3 regions of the Pedobacter sp. AC190 genome follow, and region 3 is predicted to be linked to each of the others. Evidence: riboswitches for the same ligand, from Rfam matches in the RefSeq annotation. Region 3 holds a riboswitch; each other region holds the start of a gene.
The links. A riboswitch is a leader RNA that binds a small molecule or an ion and turns the genes downstream of it on or off. The one in region 3 is predicted to bind S-adenosylmethionine.

Region 1: another riboswitch for S-adenosylmethionine. It lies ahead of ACZZZI_RS19540 (SusC/RagA family TonB-linked outer membrane protein); the one in region 3 lies ahead of metH (methionine synthase).
Region 2: another riboswitch for S-adenosylmethionine. It lies ahead of ACZZZI_RS16180 (O-acetylhomoserine aminocarboxypropyltransferase/cysteine synthase family protein); the one in region 3 lies ahead of metH (methionine synthase).

The regions. Positions count from the first base shown of each region.
Region 1 covers NZ_OZ409824.1:4,438,473-4,444,125, reverse strand. Annotated here, with positions in the region: gene ACZZZI_RS19550 (alpha-hydroxy acid oxidase) at 1-795, shown strand, start outside; gene ACZZZI_RS19545 (peroxiredoxin family protein) at 1,019-2,308, opposite strand; SAM riboswitch class I at 2,444-2,552, shown strand; gene ACZZZI_RS19540 (SusC/RagA family TonB-linked outer membrane protein) at 2,869-5,653, shown strand, end outside.
Region 2 covers NZ_OZ409824.1:3,671,985-3,677,637, forward strand. Annotated here, with positions in the region: gene ACZZZI_RS16170 (homoserine dehydrogenase) at 1-1,114, opposite strand, end outside; gene ACZZZI_RS16175 (homoserine O-acetyltransferase family protein) at 1,313-2,371, opposite strand; gene ACZZZI_RS16180 (O-acetylhomoserine aminocarboxypropyltransferase/cysteine synthase family protein) at 2,407-3,738, opposite strand; SAM riboswitch class I at 4,025-4,135, opposite strand; gene ACZZZI_RS16185 (hypothetical protein) at 4,351-5,358, shown strand.
Region 3 covers NZ_OZ409824.1:1,809,850-1,815,502, forward strand. Annotated here, with positions in the region: gene metH (methionine synthase) at 1-3,303, opposite strand, end outside; SAM riboswitch class I at 3,474-3,577, opposite strand; gene ACZZZI_RS07915 (Bax inhibitor-1/YccA family protein) at 3,692-4,447, opposite strand; gene ACZZZI_RS07920 (hypothetical protein) at 4,487-5,053, opposite strand; gene murQ (N-acetylmuramic acid 6-phosphate etherase) at 5,153-5,653, opposite strand, start outside.

The DNA of each region.
Region 1 (5,653 bases), 2.6 Mb from region 3:
TCGATTGAAAGAATTATGGAAATTACAGAAGGTAATGCCTGGTATCAGTTATATCATCCAGCAGAAGAATTGATAAAAGATGATATAATTAATAGGGCAGAAGCTTCTGGTTGTAAGGTTTTGGTTATTCTTTGTGATGTACCAAGTTTTGGTTTCAGACCGAGGGATATTCGTAACGGCTTAGCTATGCCACCAAAAATGTCGGTTAGAAATATGTTGCAAATTGTTGGTAGACCTGAATGGGCATTAAGAACTTTATTTCATGGCCAACCTGCTTTCGAAACCATGAAACCATATATGCCAAAAGGTTTAAATATGAAACAACTTGGTTTGTATATGAATAGAACCTTTTCGGGCAGATTAAATGCCGACAGGATTGCTTCTATTAGAGATAAATGGAAAGGTAAATTGGTTTTGAAAGGTGTTGCAACAGAGGAAGATACACAAATGGCGATTAATTTAGGTTTGGATGGAATTATCGTTTCCAACCATGGTGGCCGACAATTAGATGCTGGCCAATCTGCTATTAAGCCGTTAATTCAAATTGCATCGCAGTATAAAGATAAAATTAAAGTGATGATGGATAGTGGAATTCGCTCAGGTCCGGATATTGCCAGAACAATTTCTGCTGGTGCAGAATTTACTTTTTTAGGTAGAACCTTTATGTATGGAGTTGGTGCATTGGGTGATAAAGGAGGAAATCATACCATGTCGATGCTTAAAACTCAGCTTAAGCAAGTAATGGATCAGGTTGGCTGCGAAAAAATCGAAGACTTATCAAAGCATCTTTCTTAATCAGAAATAGTTTCTCAAAATATTTTATAAATTAACGCTTATAAAAAAGGTTTGTTTCGATATCGAAACAAACCTTTTTAATTTATTTGAATGTGCAAGCAAAATGGATAAACTTTAGTCATTGCAAGGTTAGAAGCATTCTTAAAAGGAAAACCATCAAATTAGGATTTTTGTGCTTCGCAATGATGAATTACAAACAGATGATCGCTAGCGGTTATACCAGCTACTTTTTCAGCAGTTCATCAATTTCGCTGTTAAATTCCTTGACAAACTCATCGTAAAACTTACCCGTTGCTGGTCCATTATAGCCTGTGTGTATTTTAGCTACATTACCACTCTTATCAATAAAAATGGTTGTAGGAAAAGATACAAATGAATTTAAAGCCGGAAGAGACTCGGCAACAGCTTGCTTATCAGCCTTGCCCGCAATTACCTGGTCATATTCAATTCCAAAACGATTTCGGAAATTTGTTAATGCTTTTTTAGCATATTCTGCATCGGTTTGACGCTCATAATGAAGAGCGATTACTTCTACGCCTCGTTTTTTATTTTCTTTATACCAAGGTGCAATAAAACCAGCTTCATCAATACAATTTGGGCACCAACTGCCAGTAATCGTTAATACAACTACTTTGTTTTTATACTTATCATCCTTCAACGAAATTTTCTTCCCGTTTACATCAGGTAAAGAAAAATCTAGAGTTTTATAACCTTCTTTCAGATAGGTTAATTTGTATGCATCTGGAAGCGCAGCATCTTTATTTTTAACTCCCGTAAATGGCTGACTTCCTCTTGCGCTTAAAATTTCACCAGTTAGAGTTCCATCCGATTCAAATTTTCCTTTGTAATAAGAAGGGGAAGAGCCGATAAATGCTGAAAGTTGAAATTCATTTCCCTGAACAGTTCCTTCCAAATAACGTGAATCGCCCGTTACACGTAGGAAAGTTCCAGTAATTTTATTGCCAGTTTGCTTAAACAAACCAACAGTCTTCTCTTCTTTCCCATCGGGAGATTTAAAAATCACATCGTAACTGCCAGAATAATTACCCGCTGCAGCCTTACCATTTGGCTCAAAACGGTAATCTTTTTTCTCAGCAGAAATTTGTGTGGCTTTGCCCGTACCATTTTGTTTTCTTAAACTGCCGTTAAGGGTATTGCCATTAATGCCAAGTGCAAGTTCGTTATCAAACTGATCAATTTTTACAAAAATAGAATCTGCCGTCTGCTTAATCACTCCACCTTCAAAGCTTTCTTCTGCATTTCTGAAATACAGTTTTTTCAGGCCGTCTTTATCTTTTATCTCAAAATTAAATGGAATGTCAAGGTCGGGTTTAATTTTAAATACACCCCTCCAGTTTCCATTCGGCGAAAATGCGGCAGATTTTTGGTTTTGATTTTTATGCGCTTGTGCATCTGCATGAACAATAGATTCGGCCTTTTGCCCTTGGGCAAAGCTAATCGATGGAATTGCAAAAGCAATTGCAAAGGGAATATATAGGGATTTATTATACATTGGGATATTTTTATCTACTAATTTAGTCGACAAATATAAGGAGCTATTTCCCAAAGAAAAAATATTTATAAAAAAATCTATAAAAACTATAGAGTATATGTGATTAATTATATCTTTGCGCCAGTTATTTTAAAATACTTATCAAGAAAGGTGGAGGGAATGGCCCTACGAAACCTTAGCAACCATCCTTACTATGAGGAAATGGTGCTAATTCCATCTGGCAGGAATGTCGGGTAGTTAAGTCAGTTGCGATAAACCCACACAATAAGTGGAGCACTTCTGATTTACGGGGTGCTTTTTTTTTGCCCGCTAATCTGATAAGTAGTATTAATTAAAATCCATTCAAATGAAAAAAACAGACGAGCGCAAATTCAAAAAAAACATTTCAATTAAACATATCGGGTTCTTCCGAATGTGTAAGCCCTGTTAAAGCTTTTTAGTTTTTAACAGGCGCTCTTAATAGCCCTCAATATTTTTAATCAAAAAAATACAGTTTAAAACTGTGCTGGGCTTGCTATGCCTAATTATTACGAACATTAACTCTTCATTAATAAAAAAATATGTTTAAAAATTTAAAACTACCGCTGGTTGTATTTTTGCTTTTCATAGGGCAAAAACTTGCAGCTCAAAATATAGTTGTAACTGGAACGGTTAAAGAAACATCTGGAGAAAGCATTCCTGGAGCTTCAGTTTTACTGAAAGAAACCAAACAAGTTGTTGCAACTGATGCTAAAGGTGCATTCTCGATTAATGCTCCAGATAAAAGTACATTGGTTATTTCTTACATAGGCTTTAAAACGCAGGAAATTCAAATCAATAAAAATTCGGGTGCTATAGTTGTTACACTTCAATCGAGCGAAAATGCCTTAAACGAGGTTGTTGTAACCGCCTTGGGTATTTCCAGACAAAAAAAATCTTTAGGATATGCTGTTCAGGAGTTAAAAGGGCAGGATTTAGCAGAGGCAAAAGAATCTAATTTAGTTAATGCTCTTGCAGGTAAAATTGCTGGTGTTCGGGTTACCAATAGCCAGGGCGATATGGGTTCGTCGAGAGTGGTGATTCGTGGAGAAACTTCGATTTCAGGTAATAATCAACCACTTTTCGTAGTCGATGGAATTCCAGTAGATAATTCTCAATTAAATTCTGGTGGAGCCAGAGATTATGCAAATACAATTTCTGATATTAATGCAGATAACATTGAATCGATAAGTGTATTAAAAGGTCCAAATGCTGCCGCTTTGTATGGTTCGAGAGCAGCAGCTGGCGTAATCATTATTAAAACAAAAACGGGTAAAAACAAAAAAGGATTAGGGATTACCCTTAATTCGAACATTGTTGCAGAAAGTTTGCTAACACTTCCAGTTTACCAAAATGCTTTCGGACAAGGCTCTGAAGGTAAATTTAGTTACGTTGATGGTAAAGGAGGAGGCATTAATGATGGTGTTGATGAAAGTTGGGGACCAAAATTGGATGGTAGATTAATTCCTCAGTTTTTCTCTAAAGGTGTAGCAGTTCCTTTTGTTGCAAACCCAAATAATGTTCGCGATTTTTTTGAAACGGGATATTCTTTAAGTAATGGCATTGCAATAGCTGATGCATCTGAAAAATTCGATTACCGCTTATCATACAATAATTTACAACAAGGTGGTATTGTTCCAAACTCTGGTCAGGATAAAAATACTTTCTCCCTAAACACAACTTTAAGGGTAACGCCAAAACTAAGTGTTACAGCTAACGCAAATTATAGCAAACTAAACTCCGATAACTTGCCTGGAACTGGTGGTTCAAGATCGACCAGTACGATGTTGCAGTTTACCTGGTTTGGTCGTCAGGTCGATATTAATCAATTAAAAAATTACCTTGATGAAAACGGAAATACCTTTAACTGGAATAATAGCTATTATAGCAATCCATATTGGGTAGCCTACGAAAATACGGTTTCTCAGCAGCGTGGACGTATTATTGGTAGTTTAGGTTTAAACTATAAAATAATTGATGGCTTGGAATTTAACTTCCGCTCGGGAACAGATTATTACAACGATCGCCGTAAAATAAAAATTGCTTATGGTACAAATGGAACACCATTTGGCTCTTATTCGGAAAGTGCATTTACAGTTAGTGAGAATAACACCGATGCAACTTTGAATTTTAACAAACAACTAAATAAAGATTTTAGCTTAGAGGCATTAGCAGGTAGCAACATTCGTACACGTTACATCGAGCAAAACGATCAAAGTGCGCCAAGATTAGCCGTAGCAGGCTTATATTCTTTGAGTAATTCCAGAGACCCGCTTATTTCTTCTAATAATTATAGTAAGCTTAAATCTTATAGTGTTTACGCTTCGGCACAAATCGGTTTTAGAAATTATTTATACGCAAACATTACCGCTCGTAATGATTGGTCGTCTACTTTAGCGGCTCAAAATCGTTCTTATTTCTATCCATCATTTAATGGAAGTTTTATATTAACTGAAGCATTAGATATTAAGAGCGAAGTACTTGATTACGCAAAAATTCGTGGTGGCTGGTCGAAGGTTGGTAAAGATGCAGACCCTTATCGTTCGGTTAATACTTACGTTTTTAGTGCGCCTTTTGGTTCAAATCCACAACTTACGGCATCTACAACAGATTTAAATCCAAATTTAAAACCCGAAACAACAACTTCATCAGAGCTTGGAGCCGAAGCAACCTTCTTTAGTAAAAGAGTACGTTTAGACTTAAGTTTATACAATACCAATAGTTACGATCAGATTTTAAGCGTTGATGTAAGTCCGTCAACAGGTTTCCGTTCAAAACTTTTAAATGCAGGAAAGATTAATAACAAAGGAATTGAGATTCAATTGGGCTTAACACCAATTAAAAAGCAATTTACCTGGGATATCGATGTGAATTATGCGGCAAACAGAAGCAAGGTAATCGAGTTAGATAAAGCTGGTTTGCTGCAGAATTATGTTGTTGCAACAAACTCTGCTCAGGTAATAGCAGCTGTTGGTCAGCCGTATGGAACTTTGTTTGGCAATGCTTTTTTACGTGATGGAAACGGCAATATTGTAGTTAACGCAACTGGTGCGCCCCAAACTGATCCAACTAAAAGGGTTTTAGGTAAATATACGCCCGATTGGATTGGTGGCATTTACAATACATTTAGTTACAAAGGCTTGAGTTTAGGTGTTTTAATTGATGCAAGTTTTGGAGGTTCTATTTACAATGGTACTTATGCAACAGGAACTTACACTGGGGTACTTGCTTCAACACTGCCAGGCAGAGCTGCAGAATATGGAGGTATTTCTTATTACTATCCTGGAAATGGAAAAGCAAACGGTACGGTTAGAGTAAATGGAACAG
Region 2 (5,653 bases), 1.9 Mb from region 3:
ATTTAACTGTCCCAATTACATATTTGAAACTGCTTGCAGCATAGCGCTCGCTGATATCGTCAAACTCTAATAACTTAATTAAATCTTCATCTGCATAACGCAGATAAACTTCAAGTAAAATATCCTCGGTATGTTTCGCTCCATTTTCTGAGTGATATTTTTTATACTCATAACGATAATCATAACGTAAAGCAGCGATATCCGAAAGTACGGCAGCACCAGTTGGATGACCACCTGCACCTTTACCAAAGAAAAACTGCTTATCAGCAAAAGCTGCCTGAACGGTTACTGCATTGTATTCATTTTCAACGTTATATAGAAAATCATCCTTTGCAACAAGTTTAGGTAAAACATAGGTAACAATATCTTTTGTATTTACTTTACGAGCAGTGGGTACTAATTTAATTTTGAAATTTTTCTCACGAGCATATTTAATGTCATGAGCAGAAAGATTCTGGATTCCGATATTTAATATTGCATCAGGATTCACAAATAAACCATAAGCGTGAGCTGTTGCAATAGCCAATTTATATTTCGGGTCGTAACCACCAACATCTAAAATCGGATCTGTTTCTGCGAAACCTAAATCCTGAGCTTCTTTTAAAGCTGCATTGTAACTTTGGTTTTCGTTAAAAATTTTTGATAAAATATAATTTGATGAACCATTGAAAATACCACTTAAAGCATGAAAAAGCTCATTATCATAATATTCTTCTAAATTTCTTATAATTGGAATACTCCCGCAAACCGCACCTTCATACAATAAAGAAGTGCCATGTTTTTGTTGTAAATCTACCAACTCTTTTAAGTGAGTAGCAATCATTTTTTTATTTGCAGAGACTACATTTTTACCGTTTTTTAATGCTGTAGTTACAATTTCATAGGCCGCATCAGCATCATTAATTAATTCTACAATCGTATTGATTTCCGAATTATTCAGGATTTCATTTTTATCGGTTGTAAATAAATCTTTATTAAGCGTACGCTTCTTTTTTGGATCTTTTATTGCGATTTTAATAATTTCTAAATTAAGGTTCTGGCTTTGGATTATGTCTAATAATCCTTGCCCTACAACTCCGAAACCAAATAAACCGATTTTTAAATTCTTACTCATGGTGTTTTAGTGTATCAAGTAGCGAGTATCAAGATTGGACGTTTGATACTCACCATCAAATTTTATTATGTTTTGCCACGGAAGTACAGATTTACACGGAATTAAATTCCATATTTTCTTTATTTTAGTGCTTCCGTGGCTGATTAATTATTTTACTTCTTTAGCCTAGGTTTTTTCCTTAAACCTTCCGCCATCTTATCAAGCTGTGTGCTGTAGCTTAATTATCTTTTTGTCACGGCTTTCTTTAATAAAAGTACCGATGATGTTCGTTAAGGCGTTGGTTTCAATCAAGAACCCATCATGGCCATATTCAGAATGTATAGCTGCGAACTGTGCATCGCTAATGTTATCTGCTAAGAATTTCTGTTCTGCAATTGGAAATAAGAAATCATTTTCAATTCCAATTACCAAGGTATTTGCCTTGATCAATTTCAAGGCTTCCGCAATGCTTTTACGATTTCTACCCACATTATGGCTATCCATCGCTTTAGTTAAATAATAATAACTGTAAGCATTAAAGCGATTTATCAATTTTTCTCCCTGGTAATTTTGGTAAGATGAAGCTCTGAAATTATCTGTTTTGTCGTTTACACTTTCTACTTGTGTACTTCCGTAAGCATTATACGTACGATAACTCAAAAGCGCAATACTGCGTGCTGCTTTTAAACCTTTGCTGCCACCATCAGGTTGGTTTGCGTAAAAGGTTCTATCGGTAGTAATGGCTAAACGTTGACTCTCGTTAAAAGCAATTCCCCATGGAGAATGTGCCGCATTTGTAGCTACAAGTATTAAGTTTTCAATTTTATTGGGTTCGATAATACTCCATTCTACAGCCTGCTGGCCACCTAAAGAACCGCCGATTAAAAGTTTAATTGAATCAATTCCTAAATGCGTAGCTAAAAGTTGGTGTGCCGAAACAAAATCGCGAACAGTAAATTGTGGAAACGATAAATAATAAGGTAATCCATTAACTGGATTAGTACTTAAAGGGCTTGTGGTTCCGTAGTTAGAACCCAAAACGTTTGCACAAATTATATAATGATCGTTTGGATTAAACAAAGCATTTTGCCCAAATAAACCTTCCCACCATTCAAAAACATCTGCATTAGCAGTTAATGCGTGACAAACCCAAATTACATTATCTTTTTTAGCATTTAATTTGCCATAAGTTTGATAAGCAATTTGCAGGTTGCGAAGTTTCTTGCCGCTTTCTAATTTGAATTGTTTGTTGTAATTATATGTTGATAATGTGCTCATTCTTAAAAGATATTCTGATTTGGTAACGAAAGTGATTAGGCCTGTAAACTTTTTACGTTTAATTGCGAACTGATTGCCGAAAATGCGTGTTCGAAATCGGCTTTAATATCATCGATGTGCTCAATTCCTACCGAAACACGAAGTGAATTTGGCTTAACTCCAGCAGCCAGTTGTTCGCTTTCGCTTAATTGTTGATGTGTAGTTGCCGAAGGCTGAATGATCAGTGTTTTGGCATCACCCACATTAGCTAAATGAGAAATCAGTTTTAAATTATCAATTAATTGAGTTGCGCTTTCCTTACTGCCGTCTAACTCAAAAGATAAAACCGCACCAAATCCATTGCTTAAATATTTTTTAGCTAAACTATTGTATTTGCTGCTTGCTAATCCTGGGTACGAAACTTCTTTAACTGCTGGGTGATTTTCTAGCCAGGTTGCTAATTCCAAAGCGTTATCAACATGGCGTTGCACACGAAGTGATAATGTTTCTAAACCTTGTAGCAAAAGGAAAGAATTAAATGGAGAAAGGGCTGGGCCTAAATCTCTTAAACCCTCTACACGGGCACGAATAATAAATTGAATATTACCAAAAGGACCATTAACGCCAAAAACATCGCTGAAAACCAAACCATGATAACCTTCAGATGGTTCACTAAATTGTTTAAATTTTCCGTTACCCCAGTTGTAGTTTCCGCCATCAACAATAACGCCGCCAATGCTGGTTCCATGTCCGCCAATCCATTTAGTTGCCGATTCTACAACAACATTTGCACCGTGTTCTAATGGTTTAAATAAATATCCAGCCGCACCAAAAGTATTATCAACTACTAAAGGAATATCATATTTCTTTGCAATTGCGGCTATTTTCTCAAAATCAGGAATACTAAATGCAGGGTTGCCTATAGTTTCCAAATAAATAGCTTTTGTTTTCTCTGTAATTTTCGCCTCAAATTCTTCGGGAACATCTGGGTTAGCAAAATCTACATGAATGCCTAAACGTTTAAAAGAAACTTTAAACTGGTTATAAGTTCCGCCATAAATGTGTGATGAAGAAACGATACTATCGCCCACTTCTAAAATGTTATTTAGTGCAATAAACTGTGCCGCTTGTCCCGATGCTACTGCTAAAGCTGCAACACCACCTTCTAAAGCTGCGATACGTTTTTCAAAAACATCGTTCGTTGGATTCATAATCCTGGTGTAAATGTTTCCGAATTCTTTTAACGCAAATAGGTTTGCTCCATGTTCTGCATTTTTGAAGCCGTAAGAAGTGGTTTGATATATAGGAACAGCTCTTGAACCAGTTGTTGGGTCTATTTCCTGACCTGCGTGAATTTGTAAGGTTTCAAATTTATATGATGTTGACATAATTTCTAATAATTAAATGTGTGATTGTTTGATAAGTTTACCCGAAATCATGAATCTTAAAATCATGAAAATTCTGGTAGGCGTTAGGCGTATCCCGATTTATCGGGACCTTCCAGTTTGAAATAGAAACAAAAAAGGAAGTTTTTTAAATTACTGTATCCAACAGCACATACAAGTAATCGCCTGCATATCACAACAAATAAAAGAAATAGAAATGTTTTCTACCTTTTTAAGGTTTACACTGGGCTCGCTTTGCGATAGAAGATTTAATGTTTTCATCAGTTCTAATTTATATCTCCAAATAACACCATGTTATTCGGTCAGGAATTGGCACCTTCTCTTTCTGAGGGTTGCCAGTGGGTCACGGAGCCAGTCTCTCGCCACTTCTTTATAAATCAACCCGATTAAGATTGACTTTTATTTAGCTTTTTGCCAAATAATATTTCAAATGTGAGAATTTAATTTTAATTCACAAAATAAAATTCTGAAAATTAAATAATATATTGAAAATGAACTACCTAATTTTATATTGAAATGATAAAACGCAATATTTAATATAAAATTTACGCTTAAAACTCTAAGTTTGTCTTACCTATTAAAATCTAATCATTAATGAAAAACGCAAAAAACCTTTGCTTCGCAGTGTTATTAGCCATTGCAAGTATCAATAATGCCAATGCTCAATTTGGCGGATTAAAAGATAAATTATTAAAAGTTGGAACTGCACAAGGCGCCAAAGCTTTAGGAGTAGATAAATTTTTAAAACAACCTGCAGCAATAACAACAGCTTTCGAAGATGTAAATCGCGAAGGCGAAATGATGCCCGACTTTAAAGCCACGCTAAAAGCCCAGCCTTTATACTTATTGCCTAAAAATCCAGATGGCGGTTTTGTGCTTTGCGAAGGACTTTATGAAATGACCAATAAAAGTTATTGCCTAAAAGCAGGCACATTTGCACCATCAAAAGGCGATGGTTATATGTTTGCACCAGTTTTAGGCCCGAAAGAGGAAATTGTAGTTTCTATATTAAAAAGTGCAGAAAAACACCAGGATGTAGATCAGCACGATATTCAGGTTTTGCTGTGGACAATTATTGCCCGAACAAAATTTGCCGATTATGCTGGTCAGGTTAAGTTAACTGCCATAAAACTCTTAACTCCTAAACAGCTTACTCAATTAGAAGGAGGCGCATTAGGCGTTCTACCTTTCGATGTGATGGAGAAAGCTAAAGACCAATTGCCATCTGGTGTAAAAGCAGTTTTTGAAGCCGAAAATAACATTCGCCAACTGGTTTCTTCAGGTAATTATACTTATGCCGACATGGAAAAGTATGCAATAATTGCTGGTATGGCTCCACCTCGTACCGATGTGCCAAGCGGCATCTGGACCAAACATCCTGATGGGTATTATGTACGTTATTATCCTTCAGGTTACTCCATAACAAAAGTTCAGGTTTATGTGCCAAAAGAGTTAATCGCTGCAGGAAATAGAATCGTTTATGATGCTGCTGGCGACATCGCTTGTCCTGCAAATACTGGTTCTCAGCGTTTAGCGCAAACAAACGAGCCATTAAACCCAAACTATTCGGCTAAGTTAGTCACCGCTTGTAATCCGAAATAAAATTTGAAAATGAGCGGGATTGTAATTCTTCGGAATATACAGTCCCGCTTTTCGCTGTAGCCCCGATAAAAAATCGGGGGCTGCCGCTGCAATCGGGTTTATAAACAAAGGGTAGTTTTCCACCTGTTATTAAGCGTTCGTCATTGCGAGGAAAGAAGCAATATTAATCAGCTAGACCTAAAAATTTTAAGATTGCTTTGTACTTACTGAATGGGATTTCTAGTTTTTGGTAATTAGAAACTTTAGCCCATTTAGTCAAAAAAACACTCTAGTTCGATCTAAATGAGTATTTCCT
Region 3 (5,653 bases):
GGCCAAAGCCTTGGCCATAATGCTGTTGTAATCATCGTGATTCGATTCAAATTCCTCAACCAAAGCATCTATCCCAATACCCGCAGTTAAAGCAAAACCACCAAAATAATCTTGTATTCCACTCTCTTTTGGTGCGATAAAATCGGATAAGGCATAGTACGGTTGTCCATCTACTTTCTCTGCCTGTTGACGAAGCGTGTGAATGGTAACCATTTGCTTATCACCTGTTGCATGTTGAGCGTTAGCTGGTAACTCATCACCGTCAACAGACAACTGAATATCATCACCAACCGTATTAGCAGGCCAAAAACCAATTACAGCCCTGGCTGTTAGCAACTTACCGTCCAAAATGCGTTTTAACAAAGTTTGCGCATCATCAAATAGCTTTTTGGCTTCATCGCCAACATTTTTATCATCAAATATTTTCGGATAACTTCCGCGAAGTTCCCAGGTATGGAAAAATGGTGTCCAATCGATATATGGAACCAATTCTTCCAAAGGATAATTATCGAAAACCCTGGTGCCTGTAAATTCAGGAACTGGAAGGTTTTGCTCAAAATCGATTTTGAATTTATTTTCTCGAGCCTGTTCAAGCGTTTTAAAACGTTTATCAGAACGTTTGTTTAAATGCGCTTCACGTGCTTTATCATATTCAGCCCTGATGCCTGCAACATATTCATCTTTTGTTTCAGGATTCATTAAGGTGCTACAAACGGTAACGCTCCTCGAAGCATCTAAAACGTGAATGGCAGGCCCCGAATAATTTGGCGCTACCTTAACTGCAGCGTGAATACGAGAAGTTGTTGCTCCACCAATAATTAAAGGAATGGTAAAATTCTCACGCTCCATTTCTTTGGCGAAGTGAACCATTTCATCTAACGATGGTGTAATTAAACCACTTAAGCCAATTATATCGGCATTGATTTCTTTGGCTTTTTTAATGATTTCCTGTGCAGGAACCATTACACCCATATCTACAATTTCAAAGTTATTACAAGCCAATACTACGCCTACAATATTCTTTCCAATATCATGTACATCACCTTTAACCGTAGCCATTAAAACCCTACCCGCTGATGAACTTTGATTTTGGTCTGGATTATCTAACTTTTCCTGCTCAATAAATGGTAATAAATAGGCCACGGCTTTTTTCATTACCCTTGCCGATTTTACCACCTGCGGTAGAAACATTTTGCCTGCGCCAAATAAATCTCCTACAATATTCATCCCATCCATTAACGGACCTTCAATAACCTGAATCGGACGGGGATATTTCTGACGAGCCTCTTCAACATCATCATCCAGGTATTCTACAATTCCTTTTACAAGCGAATGCGATAACCTCTCTTCCACCGTTCCTTTTCTCCATTCTTCATCTCGAACGACTTCTTTACCTTTACTTTTTATGGTATCGGCATATTCAACCAATCGTTCGGTAGCATCATCTCTGCGGTTAAGCAAAACGTCTTCCACACGCTCTAAAAGCTCAGGTGGAATTTCCTGATAAACCTCTAACATACCAGCGTTTACAATGCCCATATCTAAACCCGCCTGAATGGCATGATACAAAAAGGCAGAATGCATCGCTTCGCGAACAGTATTATTTCCTCTGAAAGAAAATGAAATATTCGAAACTCCACCACTCACTTTTGCATGTGGCAGATTTTCTTTGATCCACCTTGTGGCATTTATAAAGTCAACAGCGTAGTTATTATGCTCCTCCAATCCCGTTGCAACGGTTAAAATATTCGGGTCGAAAATGATATCCTCAGGAGGAAAACCAATTTCACTCACCAAAATATCATAACTTCTTTTACAAATCTCTTTTCTACGTTCGTAATTATCGGCTTGTCCTTGTTCATCGAAAGCCATTACCACTACCGCAGCACCGTATTGCATAATTTTACGGGCGCTCTCTCTGAATTTATCTTCGCCTTCTTTAAGTGAAATCGAGTTTACAATTCCTTTTCCCTGCAAGCACTTCAAACCATTTTCAATAACCGACCATTTAGAAGAATCGACCATGATTGGCAATTTGGCAATATCAGGTTCTGAAGCAATGAGGTTTAAGAATTTGGTCATGGCTGCTTCTGAATCGAGCATACCTTCATCCATATTCACATCAATTACCTGTGCGCCACCTTCTACCTGTTGCAAGGCAACGGCAAGAGCAGCTTCGTAATCTCCGCCTAAAATCAATTTAGAAAACTTTGGAGAACCTGTGATGTTCGTTCTCTCCCCAACGTTAACGAAAATGCTATCTGGTTTAATAGTTACTGGTTCCAAGCCGCTTAAACGCATAAAAGGCTCAATTATTGGTAATTTTCGTGGAGCTGCTTTTCTTGCATTATTGGCAATACAACCAATATGTTCTGGCGTTGTGCCACAACAACCACCCACAATATTTACAAAACCTGATGCAATAAAATCATCAACCAAGTGTGCGGTTTCATGCGGTTGCTCATCATAAGCACCAAACTCATTTGGCAAGCCTGCATTTGGATAAGCTGATACATAACAACCTGCTTTCTTTGCCAATTCTTCAATGTGAGGGCGCATTTCTTTTGCCCCTAAAGCACAGTTAAAACCGATACTTAAGGGTTTTGCATGCATCACAGAATTTAAGAAAGCTTCTGCAGTTTGTCCAGATAAAGTTCTGCCCGAAGCGTCGGTAATGGTACCAGAAATCATAATTTCCAGTTTCCGCCCAATTACTTCTTCGTATTTTTTGATGGCTACAATAGCCACTTTAGCATTTAAAGTATCAAAAATGGTTTCAATTAAGAGTACATCTGCACCCCCATCCACTAAGCCACGTACCTGCTCGTAATAAGCTTCTTCTAATTCATCAAAATAAACGGCTCTGTAACCAGGGTCATTTACGTTTGGCGACATAGAAAGGGTACGATTAGTTGGGCCAATAGCGCCAGCAACGAAACATTTCCGATCAGGATTCTTGGACATAAACTCATCAACCGCTTCCTTTGCAACTCTCGAACCTTCGAAACTCATCTCGTAAGACAAATCCTCCATCTGGTAATCGGCCATGGAAATACGTTGCGTACTGAAGGTATTGGTTTCGATAATATCAGCGCCCGATGTTAGATATTCGAGGTGTATGGCTTTGATAATATCAGGGCGTGTAATGTTTAGCAAATCGTTATTGCCTTTAACATCACAAGGATGATTTTTAAATCTCTCCCCTCTAAAATCTTCTTCCGTTAAAGTATAACGCTGAATCATGGTACCCATCGCACCATCGATTACCAAAATACGTTTTTCTAATTCTTCTCTAATGCTCATTTGTTGTTTCTAGTAGAAAGTTGTTAGTGTCGAGTAGCAAGATTTCTTGACATCGATCTAACTGCAGATAACGAGCAAAAAATATTAGACGAACATGTCTTTATATTTGATACTTTATACCTGATACTTAAAAAGCTTATCTTAAAAGTTGGCGTGTAAACTACCACTAAAACTTATCTGCTCTCGCCACTGCTGAGATTAGAATGTAGCACCTTGTTGGCACAGGTTGCTAAGACTTCGTTGGGTCTAATCCCTCCGTCTTTCTTAATAAGCATACAAAAATGCAACAAAGCAACATCAATTCCAAAAATTATCGCTTTGCTACCAAATAAAATTACAAAGGCCACGCAAAACTGCATAGCCTTAAGAATATTGTTCTGTTTACAGATTACTTTCTGCTTCCGAAAATACGAAGTAAGAAAAGGAAGATGTTTAAGAAATCCAAGTATAAAGATAATGCTGCAACAATGGCCATTTTCTTAGATTCTACTTGTAAAACCTGCTCGCCACTTGCTTCTATTCCTTCGCCAATACGTTTAATTTTTTGAACGTCGTAAGCGGTTAAAGCTGTAAAAATAGCGATACCGATGAAAGCCATAAATAAACTGAATTGCTCACTTTGAATAAACATATTAACAACACTCGCAATAACTAAACCGATCACGCCAACCATTAAAATTGGTCCGAATTTACTTAAATCGATGTTTGTGGTGTAACCCATTACAGCCATAATACCAAATATACCAGCAGCACCTGCAAAACAGCTTACTACCGAACCTGAAGTGTATGCAAGAAGGATAAAGCTTAAACTGATACCTGTTAGTACCGAATACAAAACAAAAACTCCAACTAATGCTGGGTATGAAAGTTTACTTAAACCAAAACCCATTAGCAGAACCAAACCAAGTGGTGCAAACATAGCAATATAGCCAAAAATTGACATACCAGCTTTTCCTGTTTCTGGATTGATATTAATTAAGTATTGCATAAATTGTTCGTTTGTACCGAAAAGATATGCAGCAACTGTTGATAAGCTTAATGCCACAAACATCCATAAGAAAACATTTGCGAAGAATTTCTTAGAAACAGAACCTTCTTGTACAAAAACGCTGTTTTCCTGATATTGATAATTTTGTTGTTCCATTTTTTATTTTGTGTATTTAATGATTTTAAAAATAACAATTTAGTTCAATCTTTTTGTCAGTAATTCTTCAACTTTCTTAAAGAACTGTAACGGTTTTAGTGTACGCCAGGGAAGATTATCAAAAGCACCACCAAAATTAATATAATAATCGATGCTATTATCTTTAAACTCCTGAATAACGTGCTCCTGGAAATTTACGCCCACAATCCAGCCATCTTCTACTTCCTGAAACCATTCTTCATAATAACTATCATCAGAAGCATGGAAGTTTAAAACATTCTCACCAATAAGGATGAATTTGTTTATGCCTTCATCCATCATCAACTCTAAAATATCCCGTTTGAGCAGCATGATGTCGTTATTTATCGCATCATTCCATTCACCGATTAATTCAATTATAGCGTAACTCCGATCGTAATCTGCATAGAGCACTTTCATGTAAAGCGTGTTCGATCCAAATTCATCCCACTGCGGATGGAGTAAAAAATTGTAAATCTGTTTATCGAAGTAAAGTTCCGAATATTCGGTATTGTAAAATGGCGAACGCTCATCTTCTGCCGAAATGTATTCATCTCTCCACTGGTAATAAGGTTCGATTTCGTGCATTTTAAGTTAAAAGTTGAAGGTTAAAAGCTAGCTAATGGCTTTGCTAAAAATTAAACTATATGGGTTCTTTCTGAAAATTCGTCCTTAAACAAGTAGCTTTTAACTTTTAACTCCTTGTTGCTTTGCTTCTACCGCTTTACGTACGCTTCCATGAACCGATAAAAGATCGGCAGCTTCATCATAACCAATATTTAATTCGTCGGCAACCATTTGTATGCCTCTATCAACCAATTTATTATTAGTTAACTGCATATCAACCATTTTGTTTCCAACAACACGCCCTAACTGAACCATAACTGTGGTACTCAGCATGTTTAAAACCAGTTTTTGCGCCGTTCCAGATTTCATACGAGTAGAACCTGTAATATATTCAGGTCCGACCACTACTTCAACTGGAAAATCAGATTCCGCCGCAATTGGGCCTCCCGTATTACAAACAATGCATCCTGTTAAAACGCCAAGTTTTCGGGCAGTATTTAAGCCGCCAACCACATAAGGCGTAGTGCCCGACGCCGCCAAGCCTACTAAACAATCATTTTCATTAATATCGAATTCCTGCAAATCCTTCCAGGCCTGCTCTGCATCATCTTCGGCAAACTC